3 regions of the Photorhabdus aballayi genome follow, and region 3 is predicted to be linked to each of the others. Evidence: predicted binding sites of a transcription regulator. Region 3 holds the regulator's gene; each other region holds the start of a gene.
What was found. The regulator PurR, encoded in region 3, represses purine synthesis genes. The targets are predictions, from matches to a motif close to CANGCAAACGTTTGCNTG.

Region 1 (10,413 bases), on a different contig from region 3:
TGATACCACACACGTACATCCCCACTTTCCCTGGATGGATTGGCTTAAATTCTTCTTTCTGACGGCTGAGGGTATTGAAAATTTTTAGCATCGAGATTTTCCGTAAATTCACTGTACGTGTGTTAAAAATAACGAATTGATAATTCTGGATTTATGTCCTTATCTCATCAATAAATGCTCGATATGGCATAGTCCAATAGGATATTGAAACCTGATATTAAGCGCTTTGCAAGGTTGGTAATCAAGATAGCTCACTGAAATTAATATGTACTGACTCATTATGGTAGATGTGATATAAAAGCCGCCTGGTCCAAATGCCCTAACCGGGTTAATCAAAACTATTATTAGGATTTCAATTATGGTGACTTTCCATACCAATTTTGGCGATATCGTAATTAATACTTTCGCCGATAAAGCTCCTGTAACTGTTGAGAATTTCTTGAACTACTGCCGCAATAGCTTCTACGATAATACTATTTTCCACCGTGTTATTAACGGTTTCATGATTCAGGGTGGTGGATTCGAACCTGGTATGAAACAAAAGCCGACTGATGCAGCTATCAAAAACGAAGCCAATAACGGTCTGAAAAACAACCGTGGTACTTTGGCAATGGCCCGTACTAACGATCCACACTCAGCAACTGCGCAGTTTTTCATTAACGTTGTTGATAATGATTTCCTGAACTTCCGTTCTGAGCGCCCTGATGGTTGGGGTTACTGCGTCTTTGCCGAAGTGATCGAAGGTATGGATGTTGTTGATAAAATCAAAGGCGTTTCTACTGGTCGCAGCGGTATGCACCAAGATGTACCACTCGAAGATGTTATCATCGAAAAAGTGACTGTCAGCGAATAATTCACCGCGTATGTGTACACTTTTTATCGCAGATTTACATCTCAGCGAACATGAACCGGCAATCACTGCCGGTTTTCTACGTTTCTTGCATGAAGATGCCATTCAGGCAGATAGCCTCTATATTCTCGGCGATCTGTTCGATTACTGGATTGGCGATGATGATGACAATCCTCTCCACCGTGAAATCGCTAGCGCATTAAAAACTGTGCAACAACAAGGTGTTACCTGTTACTTTATTCATGGCAACCGTGACTTTCTGCTCGGTTCGCGCTTTGCTAAAGAGAGTGGCATCATATTGCTCCCACAGGAAAAAGTACTGGAACTGTACGGTAAGCGAGTACTTATTCTGCACGGCGATACCTTATGTACCGACGACGAAGGCTATCAACGATATCGTAAGCGGGTTCATACCCCGTGGGTCCAACGCCTGTTTCTACTATTACCTCTGTCTATCCGTCAAAAAATCGCCGTCAAAATGCGCGCAAATAGCCAATCGGTCAACAGCAGAAAATCCGAAACCATTATGGATGTAAACCAGCAAGCCGTTATTGATACTTTCGAGCGGTATCAAGCTGATTGGATGATTCATGGACACACCCACCGCCCTTTCGTACATGAAGTTCCTCTGCATAATAAAACCGTTTACCGTGGTGTACTTGGCGCATGGCATCATCAAGGCTCAATGTTCAAAGTAACGGATAAATCAATCGATTTGATCTCTTTCCCATTCTGATCAACCAGGAACACCTACATTCAGGTATCACAATAAAAGTATAAAGTAACGCAATCGTTTTCCTTAGCCTACGGGCATGATATGATTCGCGGCCTTAAAGCGCTATTTTCGTTCTGGTGGACGTTAAAACACAGGAGCATTTGATTTATGACTGCCCGGCCTGATTCAGCAGGAACAACTCAACACAACGCCAAAATCGCCATCGTTATGGGTTCTAAAAGCGACTGGGCTACCATGCAACATGCAGCGGATATCCTGACTTCCCTTAATGTACCTTTCCACGTTGAAATTGTTTCTGCCCATCGCACGCCCGATAAACTCTTTAGTTTTGCCCAACAAGCGGAACAAAACGGTTTTGATGTCATTATCGCTGGTGCTGGCGGCGCCGCCCATTTACCCGGCATGTTGGCAGCCAAAACGCTGGTCCCGGTTCTCGGCGTACCCGTACAAAGCGCCGCTCTTAATGGCGTAGACAGCCTCTACTCTATCGTACAGATGCCAAAAGGAATTCCTGTCGGCACGCTTGCGATTGGGAAAGCCGGAGCAGCAAACGCAGCCCTATTGGCCGCACAGATTCTGGCTCGTCATGATAAAGATTTGCTGAAACGCCTCAGCCATTGGCGTGAAACACAAACTCAGGATGTACTCGATAATCCCGATCCACGGGAGGAAGCATGAAGCCAGTTTGTGTATTAGGCAATGGCCAGCTCGGCCGCATGTTACGTCAGGCAGGCGAACCTTTAGGCATCACAGTTTACCCTGTTGGTCTGGATGCTGAACCCGAAGCGGTTCCTTATCAGAATAGCGTTATTACCGCCGAAATCGAGCGCTGGCCGGAAACTGCCCTTACCCAAGAACTTGCCCGCCATAAGGCTTTCGCTAATCGAGATATTTTTCCCCGTCTGGCCGATCGTCTGCCACAAAAACAGTTAATGGACAGCCTTGGGCTGGCAACCGCTCCGTGGCAATTACTCTCTGATACCAACCAATGGCCGCAATTATTCTCTGAGCTCGGTAATTTCGTTATCGTTAAGCGTCGCGTTGGTGGTTACGATGGGCGTGGGCAATGGCGTATCCGCCCCGGAGATGAAACAGAATTACCCACCGATATTTATGGTGAATGTATTGCTGAGCAAGCAATTCCTTTCTCTGGCGAAGTTTCACTGGTAGGGGCCCGCAATAAGAGTGGCGATTGTGTGTTCTACCCATTAGCGCACAATTTGCATCAAGATGGCATTCTCCGTGCCAGTGTTGTCTCTCCTCAGGAAAATTGCCATTTACAGCGTTACCATTTACAACAACAGGCCGAGAGTATGTTGTCAGCTATTATGCACGAGTTGAAATATGTCGGCGTGATGGCAATGGAATGTTTTATTGTCGGTGATAATTTACTGATCAACGAACTCGCGCCACGAGTTCACAACAGTGGTCATTGGACTCAAAACGGCGCATCTATCAGCCAGTTTGAATTACATCTCCGTGCTATTCTGGATTTACCCATGCCTCGACCAGAAGTCGCTGCGCCGTCAGTTATGATCAATTTGATTGGTACAGATATCAATACACAATGGCTCAGCTTGCCCTTGGTACATTTACATTGGTATGAGAAAGAAGTTCGCCCCGCACGTAAAGTGGGTCACCTTAATCTTTCCCACTTTGATAAAAATGAATTAAAAAATACATTGCAGAAACTTATCCCCATGTTGCCATCTGAATATCAGAGTAGCCTTGAATGGGCGCAGGAAAAATTAATGTAACTAACATCTGACACTGGAATTGTTTATTGATCTGATTATCTTGATTTGTGTCCACAATAGCCCTAAGTAAGGACACAAATAGTAAAAGATGGAAAGGCGCATAAATACGGCCATGTTAGAAGTTGGTGTTTCTGAAAAACTTAAAAATGCGGTAGCGCAAGTCGCCCAGGATAATAATTTGAATACACCTAGCTTTGTCCGTTTGGTATTAACTAGAGCGATAGAAGAACACCATGTTCCTAATGCTACAACGCAGGCAGCAATCCATGAGCTGGACAGTGGTAGCGGTACAAGTGTAAATACCATAGATGAGTTTTGGGACAAAATTTTCCAATAAAATATGCTCAGAATTCACTATTTTAAGCAAAGATCAGGTTGACTATTTATCATGGAATATATGACAAACGGACATAAAAATAATCAGGCATTTGTCATTTAATGGCTTGGGATTAATTGTGGAAGCGGAAGTAAAGTGACTTACCGCTTCACACCTCAACTCATTCCAACCTATACCCTTCATCTTTCAAGCTGCTGCTTTGTTGGCTGCTTTCACTCACCCCAGTCACATCGTTATCTATGCTCCTGGGGATTCGTTCACTTGCCGCCGCGCTGCAACTCGAAATCTATTAGGTATATTTATATTTCTTCAATTATTATATTGATCTACTAGCATTAATCGATCTGGATATAGTATCTACAATTGTTCTCGTTGTTTGATCTATTTCATAATTAAGTAAATCACCAACTTTAATATTACCCAGATTAGTCATTCTTAACGTTTCTGGAATTAAATTTAATTCTATAGTCTTATCATCTTCATTTATGCCATTGATTGTTAAGCTACAACCATGCAGCCCAATAAAACCTTTATGGAAAAAATATCTTATATTATCTCCAGGAATACTAATCACTAATCGATAAGTTTCACCCGTTTTAATAAAATCAACGACTTTTGCTACGCCTTCAATATGTCCATATAAGCTATGACCACCATTTTCTTTATTCATTTGATGTGATCTTTCGATATTAACTTCATCCCCCACATTTAAAAACTTTAATGTGGTCACATCAGCCGTAAAATCTGATATATCAAACCAGACGATATCGTTGTTAAATTGGGTGACAGTCAAGCATGTACCGTTAATCGCAACACTGGCCCCCACAGAAACATTATCAAAGAAATGGTTATTATTACTGACGGTCAATGTACTAAATCCCTCTCTTTTCTCAAGAGATAATACTTTTTCTTTTCCTTGCACAATTCCAGTATACATAATCACCCTCTTTTATTAAGTAGAAATACCCTTATTACATAAGAAAATCTATTTTTCCATGAAAATATTTATAATAAAAAGTTATTAAATTAGTTAACAAGATTTTCTTAAGTTATGAATAAAATATTTATCATATAATTGACTTTATTGAAAATTCAAGTGATAAATAATAAACTTCTCTGTCCTATGATTTCAAATTATATCAAATTTTTTATGAAGTTGATGATTTTTTACTATTGAATTGACAATCATCAAATATAGCTAAAATTGTAATCTAAAGCTACTTTTTTAGTCTATTAGAATACTTCATCTTGCATCTCTCTCACTTAATTAAAAATACATGATAATGAAACATTCGACCAAGCGATTATAAGAAAAAATATTTCATTTACAATCTTATTTTTATTATGAATAAATCACACTGGCAATTAAATAATAAGATTAACTGATAATTATAACTCAAATTAATTAACAATACGCTTTCATATCCGCAACACAAAGTTAAAGCAAAGATCTAGTGCTAATTAAATAATCAATATCTTACTAACATGGAAAAATAAATTAAGGTCAAAGCAATCTTATTTTTCTATTCCTTTATCAATAAAACCAAATCTCCCTTTGACAAAACTACCTCATTAGATCAATGTTAGCTACCATCAGCCCGATACTGTATGAGAAGGGGAACCTTCGTGTTACTTGCCTTAAAAACCCGCAATACAAAAAGTTGTCCACCGCATTCTGTCATTTCCAAGCGCTCTTTTCCATTTTCTTGTACCACTTATCTGGCCATAGTCTGGCGTTGGTTCGATACCAGATTAAAGAAAAACGGATTACCTGCAATGCTATTATCGCTGCCGGTAATCAATCAAGCTCAAGCCAGTCATTTTGTCAACTTTCAATCTATTGATACCAGCCTGTATATGCAATTTGAAAATCGAGTCGATCCCCAAAAAACGATTTCACCGATTTTAGAAGCTTTCGGCGACTACAGTATCGGCGATATGTACGTCTATAGTATTTGGCAAAACTCTCTGCAAAGTGATTATCAAGGTGATAAGAGTACCTACTATTATAAATTTGTCCCCAGAGTAAGCTTGAGTAAAGTCACTGGTAATGACCTCTCTTTTGGGCCGGTAAAAGATATTTTATTCGCCCAATGGGTTGCCAAAACTAAGGGTATAGATTACGACTATTTCCCCGGTATCAGTATTGACTGGCAAGCTAGCTGGATTAGCTGGTTACGGACAATTTTTTATTTTGAGAATAATGCCAAAGGAAGCTGGAATGATCAGCGAATCCACATCGACTACGGAATTCCCTTCAATAGCCGTTTGGGTGATTTCCGGGTTGTCGGCACTTTTGATTATACATTAGGTTTACGTGGGCAACCTGAAACTATCGATTTCAAACCAGAGTTGCATTATGATTTAGGAAAATCCCTTGGTCATCAACCCGGTCATTTATGGATTGGCATTGTTCTGAATCCAATAAAAAATAAATATAAAATAAGAGATACACCTTATTACCGAACCGATCAATTTAGCTACGGGATCTCTATTCGGTACAGTTTTTTCTGATATCTGAATAAAATATCAGAAATTTTTTGATAGCCTTTCATCCTGATGGAGTCAAAATGCCCATTCAACATGACCACTTCGGACGTACTTATCAGTGGCTCCTACTGATACTTTTGGGTTTGGTTTACTTTCTCGTCACCGCAACCACATTTACCTCGTTAGGCGTTGTATTACCTAGCATGATCAAGGAATTACACTGGAGTTGGACTGATGCCGGTCTGGGCTTCACTTTACTCGGCTTGTCATGTGGGCTGTCCAGTTATCTTCCGGCAATGTTTATTCGCCGTACAGGTGTCCGCGCCACGTTACTGATCGGTACACTCACTTTTATTACTGGCTTTTACATCCTCTACAACACTCACAGTATCGCGGCCTATTTTACCGGTACCACATTATTAGGCATCGGCTTTAGTCTTATGGCTACGGTTCCCGGTACTTATGTCATCAGCCGATTGTTTGAAAAACAATCACTGGCTTTTGGTATCTATTTCACCATTGGTGGATTAGGGGGCGTGGTCGGTCCGTGGCTCTATTTCCTGGCAACAGTATTTTGGGGAAGCTGGCGTATGCACTGGGCGATTTCCGGGGTATTACTTACGCTAATTAGTCTATTGACCATTTTGGTTATACGAGAAGGCAAGAAGGAACATGCCCATGCGGAAAGAATCAGCAAAAATCAACAAGATCACATTCCCACCAGTATCTATCGCACCAAGGAAATATGGAATGTCCGGCAAGCACTGCACACCTGGCAATTTTATGCCATTGCTGCCGCTTATACCTCTTTTTTACTGTGTGGGATAACCGTTAATAGTTTTGCGGTCGCCCATATTACTGAAAACGGATTCAGTGAATCTGTCGCAGCTTCTTCGCTCAGTATCTTGGCGTTTATCAATGCATTCTCACGATTTGCAGGAGGCGCTGTTGGTGAATGGCTCGATCCCAAAAAACTGCTTATCGGCAGTCTGTCAATAATTATCTGTGGCCTTATCGCACTTAGCGTCGCCACCTCATGGACATTTTTAATCCTGTTCACTGTGTGTATTGGTATCGGTTATGGCATGACCTTTCTGGCATCCAGCATATTGCTGTTCAATTATTTTGGCCGCACGCCCTATCTGGAATTGTTCTCAGTGATGAATTTAATCTCCACTATTGCATGTTTCGCTCCTTTCCTGGTGGGAGCCATTAAGGATTATTCAGGTAGTTTTACACCGGCATTTCTCATTATCGCTATACCGGTGCTTACCATTCTGATCATCACATTTATGATGCAACCACCACTACAAATAGTGCAGAAACATTCTGACAACAACACTTTGCTTAACTGAATTTAAAAATAAAATAGCCTAAAAAGGCATTCCTTATACTTATAACAGGCAAACAAGGAATTGATAATGGCAAAGAAAGAATTCGGTGTATTTCTACCCATAGCGAAAGGTGGCTGGATTATTTCTAAAAATACCCCCCCACTTGATGCTTCCTATCAGCAAAACCGTGAAGCGGCTATTCTGGCTGATCAAATTGGCTTGGATTTCATTATGTCCATGAGTAAATGGCGCGGTTTTGGCGGCGCAACGGAACATTGGGGCTGTTCGCTAGAATCGGTTACGATGATGGCCGGCATTGCCGAAGTCACTCATCATGCCCGACTTATCGCAACCATGCATGCCGGGCTGCATAATCCTGCCGTGACAGCCAAAATGATCGCGACACTGGACCAAATTAGTCATGGACGCGCCGGGCTGAATATTGTCTCTGGCTCCTTCAAAGACGAATTTGAACAGATGGGGGAATGGGACAGCAATTTAGATCACGATCAACGTTACGCAATGACCGAAGAGTGGACCCAATTGATCAAACGGCTTTGGAGTGAGAAGCAGGTTAATCATCAAGGAGATTACTTTAATTTCAAGAATTGTGTTTCTGAACCTAAACCTGTTTCCGTTCCACGCCCTTATTTGGTTTGTGCTGGTCAATCAGAATGTGGGCTGCGTTTTAGTGTGCGTAACACCGATGTGTGTTTCATTGGTGGTAAAGATGAAGAAGAAACGCGCCAAATCAGTCTGATGGCTAAACGTCTGGCAGCCGAATACGGTACAACCACCAAAACCTTTTGTATGTGTACGATTATCTGCGCCGAAACAGATGAAGAAGCTGAAATGCTGGCTGAGTTCTATCGTGATGGCTTAGATATAGACGCCGTTAAAAGCATGATGCACAGTTTCGGTGTCGATGTTGGCGAAAAAAGCAATGCGATGGTTGAAAGATCCCAAAACGCTTTTATGACCCACACAGCTATTGGCAACCCGGAAACGTGCCGCAAACAATTGTCAGATTTATTGTGTGAATGCGAACTGGATGGAGTTATGTTGATCTTCCCTGATTATGTTAAGGGATTAACCACTTTCGGTGAGAAAATACTGCCGCAACTTAGAGCAGAATTGACCTAAACAACAATAATCAGCCAATAAATCTGGGAATGGGCTCACCACATCTCGACGAGCTTACCCATTCCCTGAACGTCTTGCTTAACCCTGAACCCGTCGGTGCAATCCCGTCCCTCGCAACAATCGTATCCCCAACCAACTACCACACAAAGAGAGTAACAAGCTGCTGATTATTGGTAGTAACAGCCACATCTGCCATACAGGTTGCCACGGAAAATCAAATACTTTGGTCTGCAATAACCAAAGCGCAACCTCAGCGCCAAGTGCCGCAGTAAAACCCGCCATTAATCCAAGCAAAGCAAATTCATACCAAAGTGTACGACGTAGTAACTGCTTACTGGCTCCCAAGGTACGGTAAACCACCAGTTCAAGTTGCCGTTGATACATCCCCACCTGAACCTGCGCCAATAACAGTAATGCGCCACAGACCATGACCAACCCCACCATGACCTCCAATGCCTTACTTACCTGTTGCAAAATACCCTGAATTTGCTTAATCATCGTGCCGGTATCAAGCAGGCTCAAGGTTGGAAACTGACGATTAAGATCCGTCAGAAGGCGACCGTCTCCCTCATAATGGAAACTGGTCAGCCAGGTTTGCTGCTGATTCTCTAACGCTTGTTTCGGGAAAATAAACAAGAAATTTGGCCGTAAACTTTCCCAATCCACCAGCCGAATACTGCTAACTCTGGCGCTGAATTGCTGCGTATCGCCACTAAACGTTAGCTTATCGCCGATTTTGATTGCTAAACGCTCTGCAAGACCCTGCTCAATAGAAACCTCATCTGCTTTTGGCGGCCAATGGCCCTCCATCAGGGTATTAAATTGGGGTAATTCCTCTTTCCATGTCAGATTCAATTCCCGCTGTACCGTGTTGCTATCCGATTCTCTGGCCTCTGCCCACGCAATCGCTGACTGACCATTAATTTCCGTCAAGCGGGCCAATACCACGGGATAGAATGCCGAAGGTTTGACCTGATATTGAGCCAGCAAATTTTCTACTTGTGGAATTTGCTGTCCAGTCATATTAATCAGAAAATAGTTTGGACTATCCGGCGGCAATTGTTGCTGCCAACGGTCAAGCAAGTCTCCTCGGACCACCAGCAACAAAGCAAATAACATAAATGATAAAGAGAAAGCCGACAATTGAGCCACTGTCTGAAACGGCTGTCGCAGTAATCGATTAACCGCCAGGCGAAAACTGAGTTGACGAAGTTTCAGATGGCGTAATAACCACAATCCTCCCCAACCAAACACCGCCAGTAACAGCGCAACCATCACCATGCCTGCCAGTAACGCCCATAACATGGGCTTAGCGCCAACTAACAGACTCAGCCCGCTAATGACTACCAATACCGCTAACGGCAGGTAATAGCGCAACGGCCAAACAGGCGCGATAACATCATCACGCAACACCCGTGATGGTTGGGTTGCCATTAACTGCGTGTATGGACGTCCTCCTACCAGCAAAGCAATAACAGATAACGCCCCTAACGCCCAGATCCACGGCCAGAATCCTGCTGCGGGTAATGTTTTCGGCAACATAGGCGCCAGAATCTGCACAAGCAGATATTCAAACATCAATCCCAGAAGCGACCCCACCAGCGCCGCCGCAATAAGTACCACCAGCCATTGACCAATCACCCATTTACGCAACGCCCAACGCCCCGCGCCAAGTGTTTTAAGTACAGCAATCAAATCATGGCGGCTACGGCAGTAGTGAGTCATTGATACCGCTACCGCGGCGACAGCGAGTAATAATGTCAGCA
Region 2 (10,413 bases), on a different contig from region 3:
TACCGGTGATAAACCCGGTTTTAGTATTGTCGGCCAGCTTGGCGCAGGTGGATTTACTCGAATCATTAGCGAAGCACGGCAGAATGGCGCCAGACCTGATAGAGCAGGTACAGAGCCGCTAACATTGAGGGAAAAAGCCACTGCTTACTATGATCTCACCAACTCAGCTTATTTCCGGGATACTCTGGAGAAAATCTATTCATCACCTGAATTGAAATCAGAATTCAAGGATATAATTGATATTGGTTATCTGGAAAGTAAAAACTTTGCGCCAGCCCGCGGCTCCACTAAGGAAAAGCCCTTACCAGATCAATTGGCACTCTACACTTTCAAAAATGAAAATAAATTTAACGCCTCTGAAAACCCCGAATTATATCAGGTGACTAAACAGGTAAATGGGCAAGAAGTTATCAGTAACCCTGCCCTGGCTGGCAATAGTCTGACAAAAGTCCAGAATGATTTCAGAGCACAAGCTCCTGATAAAGATAGTGTCTGGTCAACTGCCTCTTCACTTGAAGCCAATGATCGTCTGACCAGTCGGGAATTGGCATTTGCCAGTTTAAATCCCCGCAACCGGTTGGACAGAACTGACTATCAATTTGGTCAGTCGGAACCTATCAAAGCACATCAAGAATTAGCTAAGGAAAACATTATCGTACAACGCGGTAACGGTTTTGCTGTTTGGAATGTGAAAGAAGATACAGGATTTTCCAAGGATGCAGCCTTACACAATTTGCCAACGGTCGCCGCACCTTCCGGTACTACAGATCGTTTTATTACTGCGGCCAGATTGTTAGGTGCGGGCCTGAAAAATGATCTTGCTTTAGGTACGCCTACTAACGGCGAATCAGCAGATCAGTCAATTCAGCGTGGGGATCGGGAAATGAAAGAGCTTACTCGATGGCTAGCAACAGGTTATCTGGTTGATGATAATCATCATTCTATGATTGAAGTTAATTTAGGTGCGGCTAACCACGGTTTAGCGCCTCAGTGGGGATTGAATCTCTATATCGAGCCATTCTCTTCTCCTATACATGCCAAAGGATTTAGCATATCCAGCCAGGAAATATTGGCGGAATTAGAAAGCCGTGATGATGTCCACACAGATTACTCTACTTTCAGGAAAGATTTGTACGGCGGAAGTCGGGCAACAGTTAACGCCGATGGCAGTATAAAAACAAGCTCCAGATAAGTACTCTTTATCAATAGATCTTCCTGTCGTACTGTTCAGGAAGATCATTATTCAAGCTCTATTGCGTTAACAAATCAACACCACCACAACATGCAGGGCAGTTAATATAGCTGGGAATGAAAAGAGACATCAAAGAAACCAAGATGACAACCTATCCACGGTAATGATCGTCAGTCTCAGACCAGAGGAAGGGTATTAACATATCTTACACACTGCACAAATTAATGATAATGTGTGATGCAATTACATGTTCCACCGGAGGTTCCATGATCGATCTGTATTATGCTCCAACGCCAAACGGCCATAAAATCACACTTTTCCTGGAAGAAGCTGGCCTTCCCTATAATCTTCACCGAGTTGATATTGGCGCCGGGGATCAATTCAAGCCTGAATTTCTTGCCATTTCGCCCAATAATAAGATTCCCGCTATTGTTGATCAGCAACCAATCGATGGCAGCAAACCTATCGCTATTTTTGAATCTGGCGCCATTCTTACTTATTTGGCAGAAAAAACGGGCAAGTTCCTCAGCACAGATATGCGTGAGCGTATTCAAAGCCTGCAATGGCTGTTTTGGCAAGTCGGCGGCTTTGGTCCCATGCTAGGGCAAAATCATCATTTTAATCATTTCGCGCCGGAGAAAGTCCCTTACGCGATTAATCGTTATCAGGCAGAGACAAAGCGTTTGTATCAAGTCCTGAATACTCAATTGGAAAAAACTCCCTATTTAGGCGGTCAGGAATACAGTATTGCTGATATCTCAACTTATCCGTGGGTTCGTGCCTATGAACGTCAGAATATTAATCTGAACGATTATCCGGCAGTGAAAAAATGGTTTGATACTATTAGTCAACGCCCCGCCACTCAAATTGCTTATAGCAAAGCCTAATATCTGTCTGCGGGGTAATTATTTCCCCGCGAAACTTGATCAGGCTAACAGATAGCGATATCTTTAATCATCAGCCCTTATATCCCGGCTATATGCTATAGTTCTTATATCAACAATTTAGGTTATAGGAGTGGTTATGCGTATTTTAATCACTGGAGGAACAGGCTTGATTGGTAGCCGTTTGGTTTGCCAACTTCTTTCCCTATCCCATGCCATTACCATTCTGAGCCGCTCACCTCAAAAAGTTTATTCTCTATTCAGCAATCAAGCTGAATGCTGGACCAGCCTGAAAGATAAAACCGATCTCAATGATTTTGATGCCGTAATCAATCTTGCTGGCGAACCCATAGCAAATAAACTATGGACTTCAACGCAAAAAGAGAAGCTGTGCCAAAGTCGCTGGACATTAACAGAGCAACTCAGCAAGCTCATTAATGCCAGTCAGACACCACCAGAAGTCTTTATTTCCGGCTCTGCGGTAGGCTATTACGGGGATCAGAATCAAACAGTCGTTACAGAGCATGAGCCACCCCATGATGAATTTACTCATCAGCTATGTAAGCAGTGGGAACAACTTGCATTACAGGCTGCCAGTGATAAAACCCGTGTTTGTCTTTTACGTACTGGTGTTGTACTGGCAAAAAACGGCGGCGCGCTGAAAAAAATGCTTCCCCTGTTCCGTCTCGGGCTTGGTGGCCCTATGGGGAGCGGAAAACAGTATCTGCCCTGGATTCATATTGATGATATGGTGAATGGCATCTATTACCTGTTAATGACGCCTGGTTTGAGTGGCCCTTTTAATATGACCGCCCCCTATCCAGTACATAATGATCAATTTGCCGCGACACTGGGAGAAGTATTACATCGCCCTACCATTATTCGAACACCTGCTTTTGTGCTGAAATTACTGATGGGAGAAGCTGCGGCACTGGTACTAGGCGGGCAACAGGCAATACCGCATAACTTGGAACAAGCAGGTTTTGGCTTCCGCTATTTTCAGCTAAAAGAGGCATTTCAAGACCTGCTGGATACTAAATCTCAACGCTTTTAGCCCCTTGCCAACGGGTAAATAGATCATGAGGCAGCTCGATATCAAACTGATCAAGCACTCGGTTAACCGTCTGGTCAATAATATCCTGAATCTGTTGAGGCTGATGATAAAATGCAGGCACAGGCGGCATAATCACCGCGCCAATTTCCGCCGCTTGAGTCATCAGCCTGAGATGCCCCAAGTGTAACGGCGTTTCTCTCACTCCAAGCACTAACTTACGGCTTTCTTTCAATACAACATCTGCTGCTCTGGTTACTAATCCATCAGTATAACTGTGGACAATACCTGAAAGGGTTTTCATTGAGCATGGCAGAATTACCATGCCCAAAGTTTTGAATGAACCGGAAGAGATGGCAGCAGCAATATCCCTGTTGTCATACACAACATCAGCCAGCGCCTGCACATCCCGTAAACTATAGTCCGTTTCAAGCGCTAGTGTCTGACGAGCGGAATGACTGATGACCAGATGTGTTTCTACCCCTTCAACTGGTTGTAAAACTTGCAGTAGCCTTACGCCATAAATAGCCCCGCTTGCTCCTGTAAGCCCTACTATCAATCTTTTCATTTTTCCCTCAAGACAAACACCAAGCAACTATCTCAATCGAAGGTAATCAACCTTCGTTATAGATATCCAGATTTTCGATTTCATTCTGATTATTCAGTTTCACTTCATCGTCTTTACGCAGATTCTCCAGATAATAGAGATAAGTCTGGTCAACATCTTTGGTAACATAAACACCATTGAATACTGAACTCTCAAACCCGTCAACATCCGGATTTTCTTCACGAACCGCGTCAATCAGATCGGTCAAATCCTGAAATATCAATGCATCTGCGCCAATCAGTTGGCGAATTTCATCAACTTCACGCCCATGAGCAATCAGTTCATTTGCATTAGGCATATCAATGCCATAAACATTTGGAAAACGCACTTCCGGTGCTGCCGAAGCAAGATAAACTTTCTTCGCGCCAGCTTCACGAGCCATATCAACAATCTGTTCTGACGTTGTACCACGCACGATAGAATCATCCACCAGCAGCACATTTTTATCACGGAATTCCGCACGATTAGCATTCAGTTTACGACGGACTGATTTCCGGCGTTCCTGTTGCCCGGGCATGATAAATGTCCGGCCAACATAACGGTTTTTCACAAATCCCTGACGATAGGGTTTACCAAGTATACGGGCAATTTCTAACGCGACATCGCAAGATGTTTCAGGGATTGGAATAACCACATCAATATGCAAATCTTCCCACTCACGGGCAATTTTCGCCCCTAGTTTATGCCCCATCCGTATACGGGCGTTATAAACCGAAATTTTATCAATAAAGGAATCCGGGCGAGCTAAATAGACAAATTCAAATAAACAAGGAGTTAAAGAAGGATTTTCAGCACATTGACGGGTAAATAATTGGCCTTGTTCAGTGATATAAATTGCTTCACCTGAGGCGACATCCCGCAGGAATTCAAAACCTAGCGTATCTAATGCAACGCTTTCAGAAGCGACCATATACTCATTACGGCCATCATCTAAAGTACGCTTACCTAAAACTAACGGGCGAATACCGTGTGGATCACGGAAAGCCACTAGTCCATGACCGATAATCATTGCAATGCAAGCATAGGCGCCACTCACCTGTTTATGCATTGCCGCTACTGCCGCAAAAATATTGTCAGGCTCCAATGGATAATGCTGGAAGCAATCCAGTTCACTAGCAAAAACATTGAGCAAAATCTCAGAATCTGACGTGGTATTCACATGGCGACGGGCATTCTCAAATAGCTTTTTCTTCAACTCATGAGCATTTGTCAAATTACCATTGTGTGTCAGTGTAATACCAAATGGAGAGTTCACATAAAACGGTTGAGCTTCCGATGCACTGGAACTGCCCGCTGTCGGGTAGCGAACATGACCAATCCCAATCGTTCCCTGTAAACGCAGCATATGCCGGGCTTCAAACACATCTCTCACTAAGCCGTTGGCTTTACGTAAACGAAACCCATTGTTACCATCAATAGTGGCAATGCCCGCAGCATCTTGCCCACGGTGCTGAAGCACCGTCAACGCATCATAAATCGACTGGTTAACCGGTGTAAAACCGACGATACCAACAATACCGCACATGTAGTTTTTCCTCATCAGCCAAACGGAGAGGTATATTTCTCCGGCAAGAAACTTGACGCATTTTGCAGGTAGTCAAAGAACCACCTAATGATATGACTGAACTGCGGGATCAATTGTGATTGTTTCCAATCCTCACTTCGAGCTAGTGGTGTAAATGTATCCAGAAAAAACAAGATAGCCGCGACAATCAACACACCACGTAATGCCCCAAAGCAGACCCCCAGTACGCGATCAGTACCTGACAATCCAGTCCGTTGCACAAGAGAACCTATCACATAGTTCACCACAGAACCGACAATCAAAGTAGCAATAAACAGCAACGCAATAGCGATCCCGTTACGCACCAATTCATCTTCAAAACGGGTGAAATAGACCGCTAAGTAAGTATAAAAATGGCTTGCCACAAAGAAAGCACATCCCCAAGTGACCAGTGATAATGCCTCACGAATAAACCCACGAATCAGGCTAACTAATGCCGAGAAGCCAATAATGGCGATAATAGCGTAATCAATCCAAACCATATTTTAATTCCAAAATAGACACCTCGGCATCCGTTTCAAGTGCATTCTAACAGAAAACGAAAACGTTTGCGTAGCAAGATTTCCTATCCCACTGAAAATAGTTGGGCGACGAATTCAAATAATCATCATCACCGCAGTCATTTAATATTTACTGCTTCATGAATATTTACTTCTTCATGACAGTTGTCCTATTCGTCACATAGGCATCACCCACTTTTACTACAATCTGTAACTATTACGGCCTGTAACTCCTTACCTGCCCTTGTAATCCAGTCAAACTTTTCAATTCTGATAATGCCGAGTCAAGTTGTTGTTTAGAAGCATTCGGACCAACATATATTCTCGTTAATTGACCCTGAATCGGAGATGAAGGAACCGTATAAACCTGATAACCAGACAAACGTAGTCTGGCAACGATTTCATCTACCTTTCCGGCATTTTTCAAAGCACCCAGTTGTACGATATAAGCCTGCCCTTGCGGGGCTGTTTCAACAGGTTTAATTTCAGGTTTCGGCTCTGGCTTAATGTCTGGTTTAGGTTTAAGCGCCGACGCTGGCGGCTTAGTATCTGGTTTTGGTTCAGGCTTAATCTGTGGTTGGGGCTTCACTTCTGGCTGAACAGCAGGAGGGACTATCGGCGCGAGCTGAGGAGTGGCAACCAATGGTATTTCCGGCTGCTCCAGTGTTTCTGGCTGCAATGCCTCTGTCTCATCTTCCAGAGGCACTGATAAGATTGGTGGATTAAGAGGAGGTATAGATTCAATTTCTTGCTCATCCCCTGGCTTTGGAACCAGAGGAATTGATGCAAATTTATCTTCGTTATATTTCTTGTTGCCGTCTAACAACGCAGGCAGCACAATGACACCCAATGCTACCAATACAATGGTACCAACCAAACGATTCTGAAATCTACTTGCCACTTCCCTTCTCCCTGTCCAGAGCCTCCATAACATGCGCTACTGTGTGGAATGAACCACAAACGACAACAATATCTTGCTCATTAGCATCAACCATCGCCTGATGCCAGGCACTTTCCACATCAGTAAATAACCGAGGTTGTTCAAGATACTGAGCCAGTGTCTGCGCATCGGCACCACGAAATTCAGTCAACGGAGCGCAATACCATTTATTTATTTGCTGTGACAGGCAAGTCAGTGTACCGGCAATATCTTTATCACCTAACATACCCACGACACCAAGGACTCGACTACCCGCTTGACGGGGCAATTGAGCCAGTCTCTGTACCAAATAAGCCGCCGCATGGGGATTATGCGCCACATCCAAGATCAATAATGGATTTTCACGAACTATCTGGAAACGCCCAGGCAACTGCGCATTTTGCAACCCTTGATGGATAGCGCTCTCATTAATAGCCCGACTGACTTTATCATCTTGCCCTAACAGGCAACAAATAACCCCCATTGCCGTTGCAGCATTCATCAGAGGAACATTTGGCAAAGGTAGATTGCTAAATAGCCTATCATCAGATTGCCAGCACCAGTTTTTATCCTGTTGAGAGAAACGCCAATCAATGCCACAGCGGAACAACTTGGCTCCTAATTCATCCGCAACTTCCGCAACAGAAGATGGCATATCTGGCTCACCCACTACGGCAAAATGATCTTTACGGAAAATCCCCGCTTTCTCACGACCAATATGCTCTCGGTCTGACCCCAACCAATCAATATGATCAATTGCAATACTGGTAATAGCGGCAATATCGGCGTCCACAATATTTGTCGCATCTAGTCGCCCACCTAAGCCTACTTCTAAGATGACCACATCCAGACAAGCTTGTTTAAACAGTTGCAAAGCTGCCAATGTGCCATATTCAAAATAAGTTAGTGAAATATCGCCACGACGAGATTCAATATCCGCAAATACACGGCAGAATTCCTGTTCAGGTAACTCTTTCCCCTGAATACGAACTCTTTCAGTATAACGTACAAGATGAGGAGAGCTGTAAACACCTACTCTCAGCCCGGCCGCCAACAGAATAGATTCTATCGTGCAACAAGTGGTGCCTTTACCATTGGTGCCAGAGACGGTTATCACTTTAGGCGCGGGATTAACCAACCCCAAAGTTCGGGCAAGTTTCCCCACACGCTCAAGCCCCATATCAATGGCCTTGGTATGCAGGTTTCCAAGATAGGAAAGCCACGTCATCAATGGCGACGTGGCTTGAGGAATTTGTAAAGTATCAGACATCTTCTTTATTGGTATTTATTTGAATATCCGCCTCAACATCAGCGGGTTCCGCCACAAATTCAGCAACAATTGGCTTAGTGCCTGGTTGCGACTGATGAGTCAGTTTAGAAAGTAAACTGGCAAGTGTATCACGCATTTCAGGACGACGAACAATCATGTCAATCGCCCCCTTTTCCAGCAAAAACTCACTACGCTGGAAACCAGACGGTAATTTTTCACGAACCGTCTGCTCAATAACTCGTGGCCCGGCAAAACCAATCAATGCCTTTGGTTCAGCAATATTGATATCGCCCAACATCGCCAAACTTGCTGAAACACCGCCCATTGTCGGATCGGTCATAATAGAGATATAAGGTAAACCGCGCTCTTGCATTTTTGCTAAAGCAGCACTGGTTTTCGCCATCTGCATCAGTGACATCAATGCCTCTTGCATACGAGCGCCGCCACTGGCAGAAAAACAGATCAGAGGACAATTGTCTGCCAATGCTTGTTCTACGGCACGAACAAAACGGGAGCCGACAACCGAAGCCATAGAACCGCCCATGAATGCAAATTCAAAAGCGGCAGCAACAACTGGCATACCACTCAGGGTACCTTTCATCACGACCAGCGCATCTTTCTCTTGGGTTTGCTTCTGCGCCGCTGATATACGATCTTTATACTTTTTAGAATCGCGGAATTTAAGAATATCTTTTGGCTCTAATTCCTCCCCTAATTCCGTCGTTGTTCCTTCATCAAGGAACGTAGCCAATCGGGTACGCGCCGAAATACGCATGTGATGATCACATTTAGGACAAACCTCAAGATTGCGCTCTAGCTCAGCACGGTAGAGCACCTGACTGCAACTATCACATTTCGTCCAAACTCCTTCTGGGATATTCGCTTTACGAGTTTGGGTAATGTTGCTTTTATTAAGAATTTTTTCAATCCAGCTCATTGAATGATCTTTCCGTCTGAATCTGGCTTATGCCAGTTTTGTTATTGTGTGCCATTAAACCACAATGCTATTACAGTGTGGATAAAAAACTGCTCAAACCTGTTACCGGTTATCGGTCTTCTGCTTCATCACCGTACGACGATGACGCCAGATTTCAATCACCCCGGGCAGGATTGAGATAAAGATGATAGCGACAATCAACAGTTTCAAATTCTGTTGTACCATTGGCATATCACCGAATATATAACCAGAATAGGTGAATAACAGCACCCAAACTAGTGCGCCAATCACGTTATAAGCAGCAAAATGACGATAAGACATTTTCCCCATGCCTGCAACAAATGGTGCGAATGTTCTGATAATCGGCACAAATCGCGCCAAAATAATTGCCTTCCCACCATGTTTTTCATAAAACTCATGTGTTTTATCTAAATAACTGCGGCGGAAAATTTTTGAATTTGGATTCGTAAATAACCTTTCACCAAAGATGCGACCAATAGCATAGTTCACTGCATCACCAATAACAGCCGCAATGATCATCAATACCACCATGAGATGTACATTCAGATCATTTGAGCCCAAAGCTGCTAAAGCGCCAGCAACAAATAACAGCGAATCTCCCGGTAGAAACGGAGTAATTACTAATCCTGTTTCACAAAATAAAATCAGAAACAGAATGCCATACACCCAATTACCATATTGTGCGACCAATTCGGCTAAATGAATATCAATATGGAGAATAAAATCAATAATAAATTTAGCGAAATCAACAAAATGAGTCAGAAATTCCATAATATTCCCCGCTATGCTAGGACATCCGTGTCGGCAATTAAAAATGTTAAATCAGATCATCTGCCAAAAACAGAGGTCCCATAGCAGCGCCAGGTAAATCAAATTGCTCTGGATAATCAACAGCAACCAGATACAACCCTGCCGCTTTTGCCGTCGCAGCGGCTTTCGTCCGATCTTTTAAAGCAAGCAATTGGGCCATCCAATTAATATCCTGATTCCCACAACCAATTTCCATCAGGCTACCAGCAATATTACGCACCATATGATGTACAAAAGCATTAGCTTTAATATCTATGACAACGTAATGCCCATAACGGTTGACATTAATATGCATCATATTACGCCAAGGTGTTTTAGATTGGCATTGAACTGCGCGGAAAGAGGTAAAATCATTTTCCCCTAACAAACATTGCGCTGCTTGATGCATCCGCTGTTCATCCAATGGATAGTGAAAATGAGTCACGCCATTAGCCAGCACTGCCGGACGATAACGATGATTAAAAATAATGTAACGGTATCGCCGGGCAGTTGCACTAAAACGGGCATGGAAACTCTCATCCACGGTTTTCACCCAACGAACAGCAATATCCGGCGGTAAGTGTACGTTCACGCCCATTGTCCATGCGGCATCCTTGCGCTGAGCAGACGTTGCAAAATGCACAACTTGCCCTGTTGCATGTACGCCAGCATCGGTTCG
Region 3 (10,413 bases):
ATTGACTGCGTGTTAAAAGGAGCATTGAACCCATTGATGCTCCTTTTTGTGATTTGCATTGCAGTGTTTTGTATATTGTGTTAACTAATATAATTAACGTTGTTATTATTGTGTTAATGCGCTTTCTTGTAAAGTGCAGACCAATCCCTACGGTGATATTTTTTAGAGGTTACTTTAATGGAAAACCCGATTGAGTTAGATGAATGGCTCGAAGAACCTACACACGATGATGCTGTTGAAATGATGAATGCACAAGCTGTCGTACCTTTTGGTACCGCACTTTGGCCTTAATGGCTTTTTATAATTAAGGTCTCTTATTAATATGTAAGTAAGGGGAGTTTCCCCTTACTTAAAAATAAACAGGATTATCCTCATGGATAAAAGTCTTGAAAATATGTATCGCTGTTTATCACGTCATCCTGCAATTTCAGATAAAGTAAGAAATAATGAATGTATAAAAATATTTATCGGATCTGATACCGAGCATAGCGATATTGCGCAAAAGATGCATGTGTATAAAAAGAATTTTGATGTGAAATCTGATTTCGCTTTGCTAGAAGAAACATCAGCAGACGACGTAAAACAAAAAATATCCGATTGTGATTTGTTTGTTTTTCTTTATGCATCATCAACGTTAAAGAATGCATCTCCACAAGGGCCAGAATATCTAACTAAGATAAGAAGCTTTATTACTGAATCATGGAAGAAATCTGTATTGTTTAAAGATTATGGTCCGCATTTTATTGAAGCATTCAGTGAGCCGCCAGCATCAATAACGGAAAGGAATAAGAAACTTATTGAATTATCAAGTCGATCACAGAAGATTCAATATACAGATAATAAAGGGAACTCGATTATAGGTTATTTAGAAAAGGACCATAAATGGACTTCCATTGATGGCAGTGGAAATATTGATGTTATTCCTGGGGAAATAGCAAGCCATATAAAGAACCTTAACGGTAGTATTAGCTTTAGTGGCACCTTTTTGAGTACCGCTCCCTTTGCTATAAAGTATGGGATTGTCAATGATATGATGACTATAAATATAAAAGAGGGTGAAATTATTGGGTTTGGTTGTGAGAATGATGAATTTAGTCGAGATTTTAATTTATATCTAAACCATAATCATGGAAATAGAATTGTTGAAGAGTTCGGTATTGGTACTAACACCGGAGTGAAAGCGCTTTATGGCAGAAATGCCGGTTTTGAAGAACGGCATCCTGGCTTGCATCTTGGTTTAGGTGGTGGTGTAAAAGGGAGTCATCATTTAGATTTGATATTTTCTGGTGGAAAAATAGCATTTGATCAAACAGTTTTCTTTGATAATGGTTATGTGGGTAATTTCCGTTAGTGAGAAACAGAGGAATCTTTTTAAGATTATAATAGGAACTTACCTTTTAATATTTAGAGTTAAAAATGGATATGTTTGTTGTATTGACTAAAAGCTACAGTGAGAACCTGTAGCTTTTGGTTAATTATCGGGCCACCCGTAACCCGCCTTCAATACCTTTTAGACTGAATACGACTTGCCATAATTGGATATCGCGAGCACGAAATGCACCCGCACAGGCATTCAGATAATAGCTAAACATGCGTTTAAATGTTGGACTATAGTTATCTTCTATTTCAGGCCAACTGGCAATAAATCTTTCATACCAAGCCATCAATGTGCGATCATAATCTGCGCCAAAGTTATGCCAATCTTCCATAACAAAACAGCTTTTGCTGGTGTGGGCTATTTGTTCAATCGAAGGCAGACAGCCATTAGGAAAAATATATTTGTTGATCCACGGGTCAGCACTGGTTTTAGCTTTGTTGGAACCGATAGTATGGAGCAGGAATAAGCCATCAGGTTTCAAGTTTCTTTGAACAACGTCGAAGTAAGTCGCATAATTTTTAGGTCCAACGTGTTCAAACATACCGACAGAAACAATTCTATCGAACTGTTCATGTAAATCCCGATAGTCTGTCAGAATGATCTTTACAGCCAGATTTGTACATTGTTCCTGCGCATATTTCTGTTGTTCGGCTGAAACAGTTATACCGGTTACGGAAACACCATAATTTTTAGCAGCATAAGCCGATAGCCCGCCCCAACCACAACCAATATCCAGCAGAGTCATGCCGGGAGAAAGTTCCAATTTCTCGCAGATGAGTTTCAACTTATCAAGCTGAGCTTGTTCCAGTGTTTTAGCTTGTTTCCAGTATCCGCAGGAATATTGCATATAAGCGTCAAGCATACGGGTGAAAAGATCATTTCCTAAATCATAATGTTGATGACCGACAATCCATGACCGTTTTGGCGTTTGCAGATTACGTAAGCGGGTTACTGCGATTCTCATTGTATCTTTGAGATTATTGGGCATTTGATTTTCTAATCCAGCGCGTAAAACGCGATAAAAGAAAATATCTAACCGCTCGCAATCCCACCAGCCATCCATGTAACTTTCACCTAACCCTATCGAACCTTGTTGTAAAACTCTTTTATAGAAATTAGGGTTTTTTATCTGGATATCATAAGGGTTGTGACCATTAATTTGAATCCCTGCTTTTTCTAGCATCTCATTGGCAATTCTCTGCCAGGAGTTAATGGCTGTTTTCGGGTTTTCAATACAGGATGAACTCATATACTCTCCAACGTTAGGGTGATGGAATATTGAGGAGCTCGTTTTACTGCCTATATCCCAATAGGGCTATTTTATTTGCCATTTTGAACCTGGGCAGTGCTCAAAATCCTCACGTACTACGTGTACGCTCCGGTTTTTCCGCGCTGTCCGTGTTCAAACTGTCCGCAACAATTACGCCTATTGGGATAGGCAATTAGCTAACAAAGCAGGATGCGAAGACGCAAAATGCAAAAAATAACAAAGAATCAAAGTAAAAAATCTTAAAGATGACTAATCCATGAGTTTAATGGGGGCAGTCATTGCTCCTGAAAACCTCAAATTCCAGGTGATTTATAATAAAGAGCTTTATTGAGTATAAGGGCGTAAAATTGTTTCATCAATTAATAAATAAAGGCTGAAATTAATTGATAATTAGCAGCCTTTATTGAGATAACAATTTGATTAATATTAGGAATTCTGTTCGACTGTTTGAATGCGGCGATTAGCGTTTTTTTTCCACTGTATAAAATATCCTAATGCCATTGGAACAACGGTAGCAACCATGACAGTAGTTGTGGAGATAAGTGGATTGCTGATAAATGCCGATACGATCAGGCTGGCAATGAAACAGAGCCCTAATTGAAGCGTATTTTGTAATGCCGTGGCTTTTCCGCTGTCTTGTGGATAAGCGGATAAAGCATTTGCTACTGCAATTGGGTATGATGCGCCATTCATCGCGGCCATAAAGCAGAAAGGCACCAGAATAGTGAATAGCGTTGGCTCGCTAAATTTTGCAATCAAATAGAGCGCAATCATGCTGACAGCGTAGCCAATTAACAGATAAGGGAAAATAATTTCACTTTTTATTTTGGCCAAAATACTGCGGCATCCATAACCTCCAACGATAAAGGCCAGCGTTTGAGGGACATAACTCAAACCGATGTCATTTGGAGTATATCCCATTTCACCAAGAATCGACGGTGAGCCGGTTAACCAGGCAAAAAAGCCGGCGCTACATGATGCGAATATTAGAACATTGCCACTAAATAGTGGTGATTTTAATAGCGTAAGGAAAGAGGCACTATTTGTTTGCATTTGAGTTTCACGGTTTTTGCGATTTTCTTGCAAGAACAGAGTAAAAAACAACAGTAATAATGTAATTGTCAGTAAGACTAGGAAAATGGTGCGCCAGCCGCCATGTTGCAACAGCCAGGCCCCTACCAAAGGCGCCAGGGCAGGGGAGAGCGCAACCAGGGGCATAATCGTTGCAAAAACACGTTTGGTACGATTGGAATCGTAACGATCAATAACTAATGCTTGCCATGAGACAGCGGCTGAACAAACACCTATGGCTTGGATAAAACGCAAAACTAAAAGTTGGGTGGAGTCTGTTACCCACATCATACCCAGACAGCCAATGGAAAACAGGGATAACCCGGTGATGATAATCGGCTTTCTGCCAAAGCGATCTGAAAGAGGCCCCCACAAAAGTTGCGCAAAGGCGAAACCGGCAAGAAAGATACTTAGGCTGGCACTAATTGCGTTTGCCGATGTACCTAATTCTTGTTGCATAGCACCGAATGCTGGCAGATACATATCAATAGCCAGATAACCTAGCATACTCAAGCCTGCAAGATAGAACATAAACTGACTTGAGTTTTTCATTTGATTACTCTCTTTGAATGTCATGATTGAAATAATTTGCAGTGATGGGTAGATAACAATATTGACACATATTCTATATGTCGTGATTTTTACTTGTGAAATGGTAATATTTGCATAGTGCTGTGAAAAAAATTGAAAGGTAAAATTATGTGGTCGGAATATTCACTTGAAGTCGTGGATGCGGTTGCCAGAACAGGCAGTTTTAGTGCCGCTGCATCGGAGCTGCACCGTGTCCCTTCTGCGATCAGTTATACCGTAAGACAATTGGAAGAGTGGCTTGCTGTTTCGTTGTTTGAGCGTCGTCATCGGGATGTGGAATTAACTGAGGCAGGCGCTATTTTTATCAAGGAAGCTCGCTCTGTTATCAAAAAAATGATTAACACTCGTCACCAGTGTCAACAAATTGCCAATGGCTGGAGAGGGCAATTTAGTATTGCTATTGATCGGGTTGTCAAACCGGAACGTAGTCGTCAGCTTATTCTTAATTTCTATCACCATTTTCCTGATATAGAGCTTTTTGTTCATCAGGAGGTGTTTAATGGTGTATGGGACGCGCTGGTGGATAGTCGAGTTGATGTTGCAATTGGTGCAACCCGGGTAGCTCCAGTCGGGGAAAGGTATAGTTTCCGAGATATGGGGTTTATGCCCTGGCTATGTGTTGTTAGCGCAGGTCATGCGCTGACTCAGTCGCCGGGTCCGCTATCTGATGACCAAATGCGGCCTTATCCCAGTTTGTGCCTTGAAGATACATCCCGTAATTTACCGAAGCGTGACACTTGGAATCTGGATAATCAGCGCAGGCTAGTGGTTCCTGATTGGGAGTCTGGTCTGTCTTGCTTGAATGAGGGGTTATGTGTGGGAATGGTGCCTAAGCATAGGGCAATGCCGCTTATTCGGCAGAAGAAACTAGCCGTGCTGGAATTGGAACAGCCTTTACCAGACAGTCCATGTTGTTTGGCATGGGTACAAAACAGCCATTCTCCAGCATTAAGTTGGCTGCTTGACTATCTTGGCGATAGTGAAACACTTAATGCTGAATGGCTTCAGGATGAATAGAGCGGATTAACGACGATAATCGATAAATGGGCCATCTACGACAGAGCGTCGTTCAACCAGGCGAGGATGTACTTCAATAGTTTGCGCATCTTCACGTTTGTTGATTATTCTGTCCAGTAACATAGAAAATGCCATTTGCCCCAGTCGTTCTTTTGGCTGATGAATGGTGGTCAATGCCGGAGAGAAATAACGAGCGTTGCGTATATTGTCATAGCCGATGATAGAAATATCCTGTGGGACGCGTAATCCTAATTCATCGGCAGCACAAATAGCCCCCATAGCCATAACATCTCCGCCGCAGAAAACCGCAGTCGGACGCTGTTTTTGATTCAGGATTTGATGCATAGCTTTATAGCCCGATTCTGGCTCAAAATCCCCTTGAATAATCCACTCTTCTCTAATCGGAATGTTGGCTTCTTTTAACGCCTTCAAGAATCCTTGATGGCGGCCGCCGCCGGTATTTCGTGCCAGAGGGCCGGGGATCGCGCCAATGTCACGATGACCGCGCTCGATAAGATAACGACCAGCCAGATAACCGCCGTGTAATGCGTTATCAATAATCGTATCGGTGAAATCACTTCTGACTTGTCCCCAATCCATGACGACCATTGGAATATTGCGATAATCTTCTAACATTCCCAACAACTGTTCCGGGTATTCTGAACACATAATCAGCAGTCCATCTACACGTTTTTGCGCCAGCATGGCGAGATAAGCTTTCTGTTTATCAATGTTATTGTGTGAGTTACATAAAATCAGCGTATAGCCTTTGCTATAACAACTGTTTTCAACGGCCTCAATGACTTCAGCAAAATAGGGGGCTTCACTGGACGTTGCCAGTAATCCGATCGATTTTGTGTGGTTAACTTTCAGACTGCGAGCTACAGCACTGGGTGAATAATTCAGAGCCTTAATAGCAGCCCAAACGGCAGCTTTAGTATCTTCAGCGACGAAGCGGGTTTTATTAATAACATGGGATACGGTAGTGGTTGAGACGCCAGCGTGCTTAGCCACATCTTTGATCGTTGCCATGAGGTGAAAGACTCCTGACCTTTTGGTCTAAATTTAAAACGTTTTGTTAATCGCTTACCAGCCCTTTTACACAGGCACTGGTAATAAGTTAGCGATAAATCCTGGATTTTGTCTGATCTGGCTCAAAAGTGAAAGCAATAATCAGTGTTATAAAATGTATGGTAATCGCTATTTATGCTTTTCCTTGTGTAAGGGCAATTAACCATCTCAATAGATTGGTATTTGTCGTTATAAACTTTTCATTCTGAGGAGGCTCTATGAATACCGATTTGAAGCTTGGTTTATTTACTGCTGTCAGCACGTTGGTGATGATTGCCATTTTTGCCGCTCTTTGCTTGATCTTTGCCTGATGTTTTGAACTGATTAGATGATTTAAAAATTGGGCTTTACGTTAAAGGAAATTGGGCAGATAGTCTCAGTGGTTTATCTGCCCTTTGCCTTTGAGTGTTAAAACAGTTTAAGTATTAAAACAAATAGTAATGAATTAATCTGATGGTTGTTAAGCCAGATTTTCTGTAACAAATTCCCAGTTAATTAACGCCCAGAAATTTGCTAGTGGTAGTTGCTTGACGTATTCACGATAGCCGGACTGCTATCTGTTTTCCTAGCCCGCGAAGCCTAGTCCAGCACTAAAATCTTCCACCGTTGTATCGGTAAATTTCTGGTTATCCTAACAACTTCTACGATAAATAACAGTGAGAATGATGTCATCTGCGCCAGGATAAGAAAAGATCAGGATACATCTTAGTGAGAGAAAATGGTATTCTCCGTAATATTGTGACGATGTTGGTTATCAACATAGTGTTGGTTTAAAGGAAATAAAAATGACGACTATTGATAAGATTGAACGCCAAATTAAAGAAAACCCAATTTTATTGTATATGAAGGGTTCTCCTAAATTGCCAAATTGTGGATTTTCTGCTCAGGCTGTTCAGGCTTTGTCTGCATGTGGTGAACGTTTTGCTTACGTAGATATTTTGCAAAATCCAGATATTCGTGCAGAATTGCCAAAATATGCTAATTGGCCAACCTTTCCTCAGCTTTGGGTGGAAGGTGAGTTGATAGGTGGATGCGATATTATCATTGAAATGTATCAGCGTGGTGAGTTACAAACATTAATCAAAGAAACTGCTGATAAATATCGTTCTCAGGCCGAAGACGCGACAGAGTAATTTTTTAATTACTTAACACCCTATGGATTTCAAGATGCATCGCGACGGCAAGGGAGCGCAGCCAACAAAGAGGCAACTTGAAAGATAACGGGTATAGACAGATTATTATGCTATCTCCCCATATATTGATATATGGGGGGTATTATTGCTTAAGTTTAGATTTGATTATATTAATCTAGCCGCTCAGCTATTTATCCGGCTTTTTCTTCTGCTGCCGTCGCTAATGGCCAACCACCAAGTTGTTTCCAACGGTTAACCATTTCACAGAATAATTCAGCGGTACGATCAGTATCGTATAAAGCACTGTGAGCCTGATGATTGTCGAATGGGATGCCGGCGGTGATGCAGGCTTTTGCTAAGATTGTTTGTCCTAATACCAGGCCGCCTAAAGCAGCGGTGTCAAAAGTTGCAAACGGATGAAACGGATTGCGCTTTAGTCCGGTGCGCTCCGCGGCAGCCATAACAAAGCTATGATCGAAGCTAGCATTATGAGCAACGATAATTGCCCGATTACAGTGATTATTTTTTATCCCTTTACGAACCATTTTAAAGATAGCGTGTAGAGCTGCATATTCACTCACTGCTCCACGTAGCGGATTTAATGGATCAATGCCGGTGAACGCCAGGGCTGCTGGTTCAAGATTGGCTCCTGCAAATGGCTCAATATGGAAGTGAAGCGATTCGCCAGGCGTTAGCCAACCTTCACCATCCATCTCCAGTGTAACGGCGGCAATTTCAAGTAATGCATCTGTTTTGGCATTAAAGCCGCCAGTTTCAACATCAATAACAACAGGGTAATAACCGCGAAAACGTCCGCTAAGGACGTTTGGCTCTTTTTTATCGGACATCAGATCGAGTTACCTAGGGCGTTGCTGGCATTTTTGTTTTCAATAAGTTCAATTTTGTAACCATCTGGATCTTCAACGAAAGCAATAATGGTTGTTCCGCCTTTTACAGGGCCTGCTCCACGGGTAATGTTACCTCCGGCTTTGCGAATAGATTCACAAGTGGCTGCGACATCATCAACACCTAATGCAATGTGACCAAAGGCATTTCCCATTTCATAATGGTCAACTCCCCAATTATAGGTTAACTCGATGACTGCTCCTTCGCTTTCATCAGCATAGCCAACGAAGGCGAGTGAGTATTTATATTCGGTGTTTTCACTGGTGCGTAGCAGACGCATTCCTAACACTTCAGTGTAAAAATTAATGGAGCGTTGCAGATCGCCAACACGGATCATGGTATGGAGTAAACGCATAATTACCTCTAATTTAATGGTTTTACCGATATTTTTGTGCGATAGGTCGCACAAAAACCACTAACTATAACGTGTCTTACGGTTACAGTTCAATTTGCCCATAATTATAATTTATTCTCATCTAGGTTTATAATTAAATATAGTATGTTAATTGTATAGGAAACGGGATGTGATGGCTGAGCAACTGGAGTTTTTTGCTATTCCCAGTCCGTGTCGAGGAATTTGTCAGGCTAATGAGCGAGGTTTTTGTCTGGGGTGTTATCGCAGCCGGGAAGAAAGATTTAATTGGATGAAAATGTCTGATGGGCAAAAACGTGAAGTATTGCGACTGTGCCGGCAAAGATATTTACGTGCATTGAGAGCACAAAATCAGACAGATGGAGAACCACCTGAACAGCCATCACTATTTTAATTAGAGATTTTTGATGTTATTAGGGTTAACAATTCAATGATTTACTTATATAGGGTTATATTTTTGGCGAAGTTATAAATGTTCTACTATAATCTTAAGCATTTTGTTTGTTATTTTTTTATTTCTGACTTAACGAAAAGACTAAGGGAGCTTATTTGAATGTTTTTATAACTTTATGTTTTAAATGTAGTTTTAAGATCGATTGTGTGATAAATGTAAAATAAAAACAACATTAATGTAAAAATAGATAGCTTAGCATTTAGATGACAGCTATTCTTATAGTACTTTGAATAAAGTATTGAATGATATTTATTGGTTTCTGTCTGCTTGTATTCATAGTTCTGATAGTTTTTGTGGTAAAAATATTGTATGTTAATTGTTTTGTTCTGAGTTTAAATTAAGTTTAGTTATTCTTGGTTATAGTTACCTGAATTAGTTAGTTGCTAAGAATTTACTGTGATTATACAGAAGTTATATATACTTTTTTAAGGCTAGTTAGCCTGATTTAGAAAAATTTGGCTGTTATGTTTAGTAGGCTAGTTATTTAAGGAGGGACAATTGGAATCTACATTGGGATCAGATCTGGCACGGTTAGTTCGTATTTGGCGTGCTTTAATTGACTACCGTTTAAAGCCGTTAGAATTAACTCAGACTCATTGGGTAACGTTATACAATATTAGCCGGTTACCTCAGGAGCAATCTCAGATACAGTTGGCGAAAGCTATCGGTATTGAGCAACCATCTTTGGTCAGGACATTAGATCAACTTGAGGAAAAAAAACTTATCACCCGGCATACTTGTGCCAATGATCGTCGTGCAAAGAGAATCAAGCTAACTGAAGATTCTGCATCGGTTATTAGGGAGTTGGATGGTGTTATTGAATCCACAAGAAATGAGATTCTGGAGGGTATTTCACGCGAGGAACTTGCTTTTCTTTCCACTTTAGTACAGAAGTTAGAGCAAAATATTATCCAATTACAGAGTAGATAGTAATTACGATATCCATGAAATGCTAACCGGATGAAAGAAGACCGCGACTTACTGAAATGAAGTCACGGTTTTCTTATCTCTGTCTCCTTATTGGCGAGGTGAAACAGTAATATTATTACCTTGGCCTGCAAGTCTTACACGTTGGCCTTTGTGGAAGACAGTTTTGCCTTGTTTTTGGACAACAATGATGCTTTCACCGCTGTCACGACGAATTTCGAG

Region 1: purE (5-(carboxyamino)imidazole ribonucleotide mutase) is a predicted target of PurR. The motif match lies at 1,634-1,651, and genes of this name have one in related genera.
Region 2: cvpA (colicin V production protein) is a predicted target of PurR. The motif match lies at 5,836-5,853, and genes of this name have one in related genera.

The regions. Positions count from the first base shown of each region.
Region 1 is NZ_JAPFCD010000011.1:78,732-89,144, reverse strand. Features, by position in the region: gene cysS (cysteine--tRNA ligase) at 1-91, opposite strand, end outside; gene ppiB (peptidylprolyl isomerase B) at 359-853, shown strand; gene lpxH (UDP-2,3-diacylglucosamine diphosphatase) at 864-1,586, shown strand; gene purE (5-(carboxyamino)imidazole ribonucleotide mutase) at 1,734-2,264, shown strand; gene purK (5-(carboxyamino)imidazole ribonucleotide synthase) at 2,261-3,343, shown strand; gene OO184_RS08350 (hypothetical protein) at 3,456-3,680, shown strand; gene OO184_RS08345 (riboflavin synthase subunit alpha) at 3,997-4,617, opposite strand; gene OO184_RS08340 (outer membrane protein OmpK) at 5,307-6,194, shown strand; gene OO184_RS08335 (MFS transporter) at 6,251-7,525, shown strand; gene OO184_RS08330 (LLM class flavin-dependent oxidoreductase) at 7,592-8,647, shown strand; gene ybbP (putative ABC transporter permease subunit YbbP) at 8,726-10,413, opposite strand, start outside.
Region 2 is NZ_JAPFCD010000009.1:21,856-32,268, forward strand. Features, by position in the region: gene OO184_RS07025 (hypothetical protein) at 1-1,192, shown strand, start outside; gene yfcG (GSH-dependent disulfide bond oxidoreductase) at 1,459-2,079, shown strand; gene OO184_RS07035 (TIGR01777 family oxidoreductase) at 2,216-3,130, shown strand; gene OO184_RS07040 (UbiX family flavin prenyltransferase) at 3,111-3,695, opposite strand; gene purF (amidophosphoribosyltransferase) at 3,742-5,259, opposite strand; gene cvpA (colicin V production protein) at 5,274-5,780, opposite strand; gene dedD (cell division protein DedD) at 6,016-6,699, opposite strand; gene folC (bifunctional tetrahydrofolate synthase/dihydrofolate synthase) at 6,689-7,987, opposite strand; gene accD (acetyl-CoA carboxylase, carboxyltransferase subunit beta) at 7,980-8,924, opposite strand; gene OO184_RS07070 (DedA family protein) at 9,027-9,716, opposite strand; gene truA (tRNA pseudouridine(38-40) synthase TruA) at 9,763-10,413, opposite strand, start outside.
Region 3 is NZ_JAPFCD010000001.1:130,567-140,979, forward strand. Features, by position in the region: gene OO184_RS00385 (CgnE/CgnB domain-containing protein) at 374-1,351, shown strand; gene cfa (cyclopropane fatty acyl phospholipid synthase) at 1,476-2,627, opposite strand; gene punC (purine nucleoside transporter PunC) at 3,075-4,271, opposite strand; gene punR (DNA-binding transcriptional activator PunR) at 4,419-5,327, shown strand; gene purR (HTH-type transcriptional repressor PurR) at 5,334-6,359, opposite strand; gene OO184_RS00410 (Grx4 family monothiol glutaredoxin) at 7,184-7,531, shown strand; gene rnt (ribonuclease T) at 7,723-8,379, opposite strand; gene gloA (lactoylglutathione lyase) at 8,379-8,792, opposite strand; gene OO184_RS00425 (DUF1289 domain-containing protein) at 8,965-9,204, shown strand; gene slyA (transcriptional regulator SlyA) at 9,763-10,194, shown strand; gene OO184_RS00435 (outer membrane lipoprotein) at 10,282-10,413, opposite strand, start outside.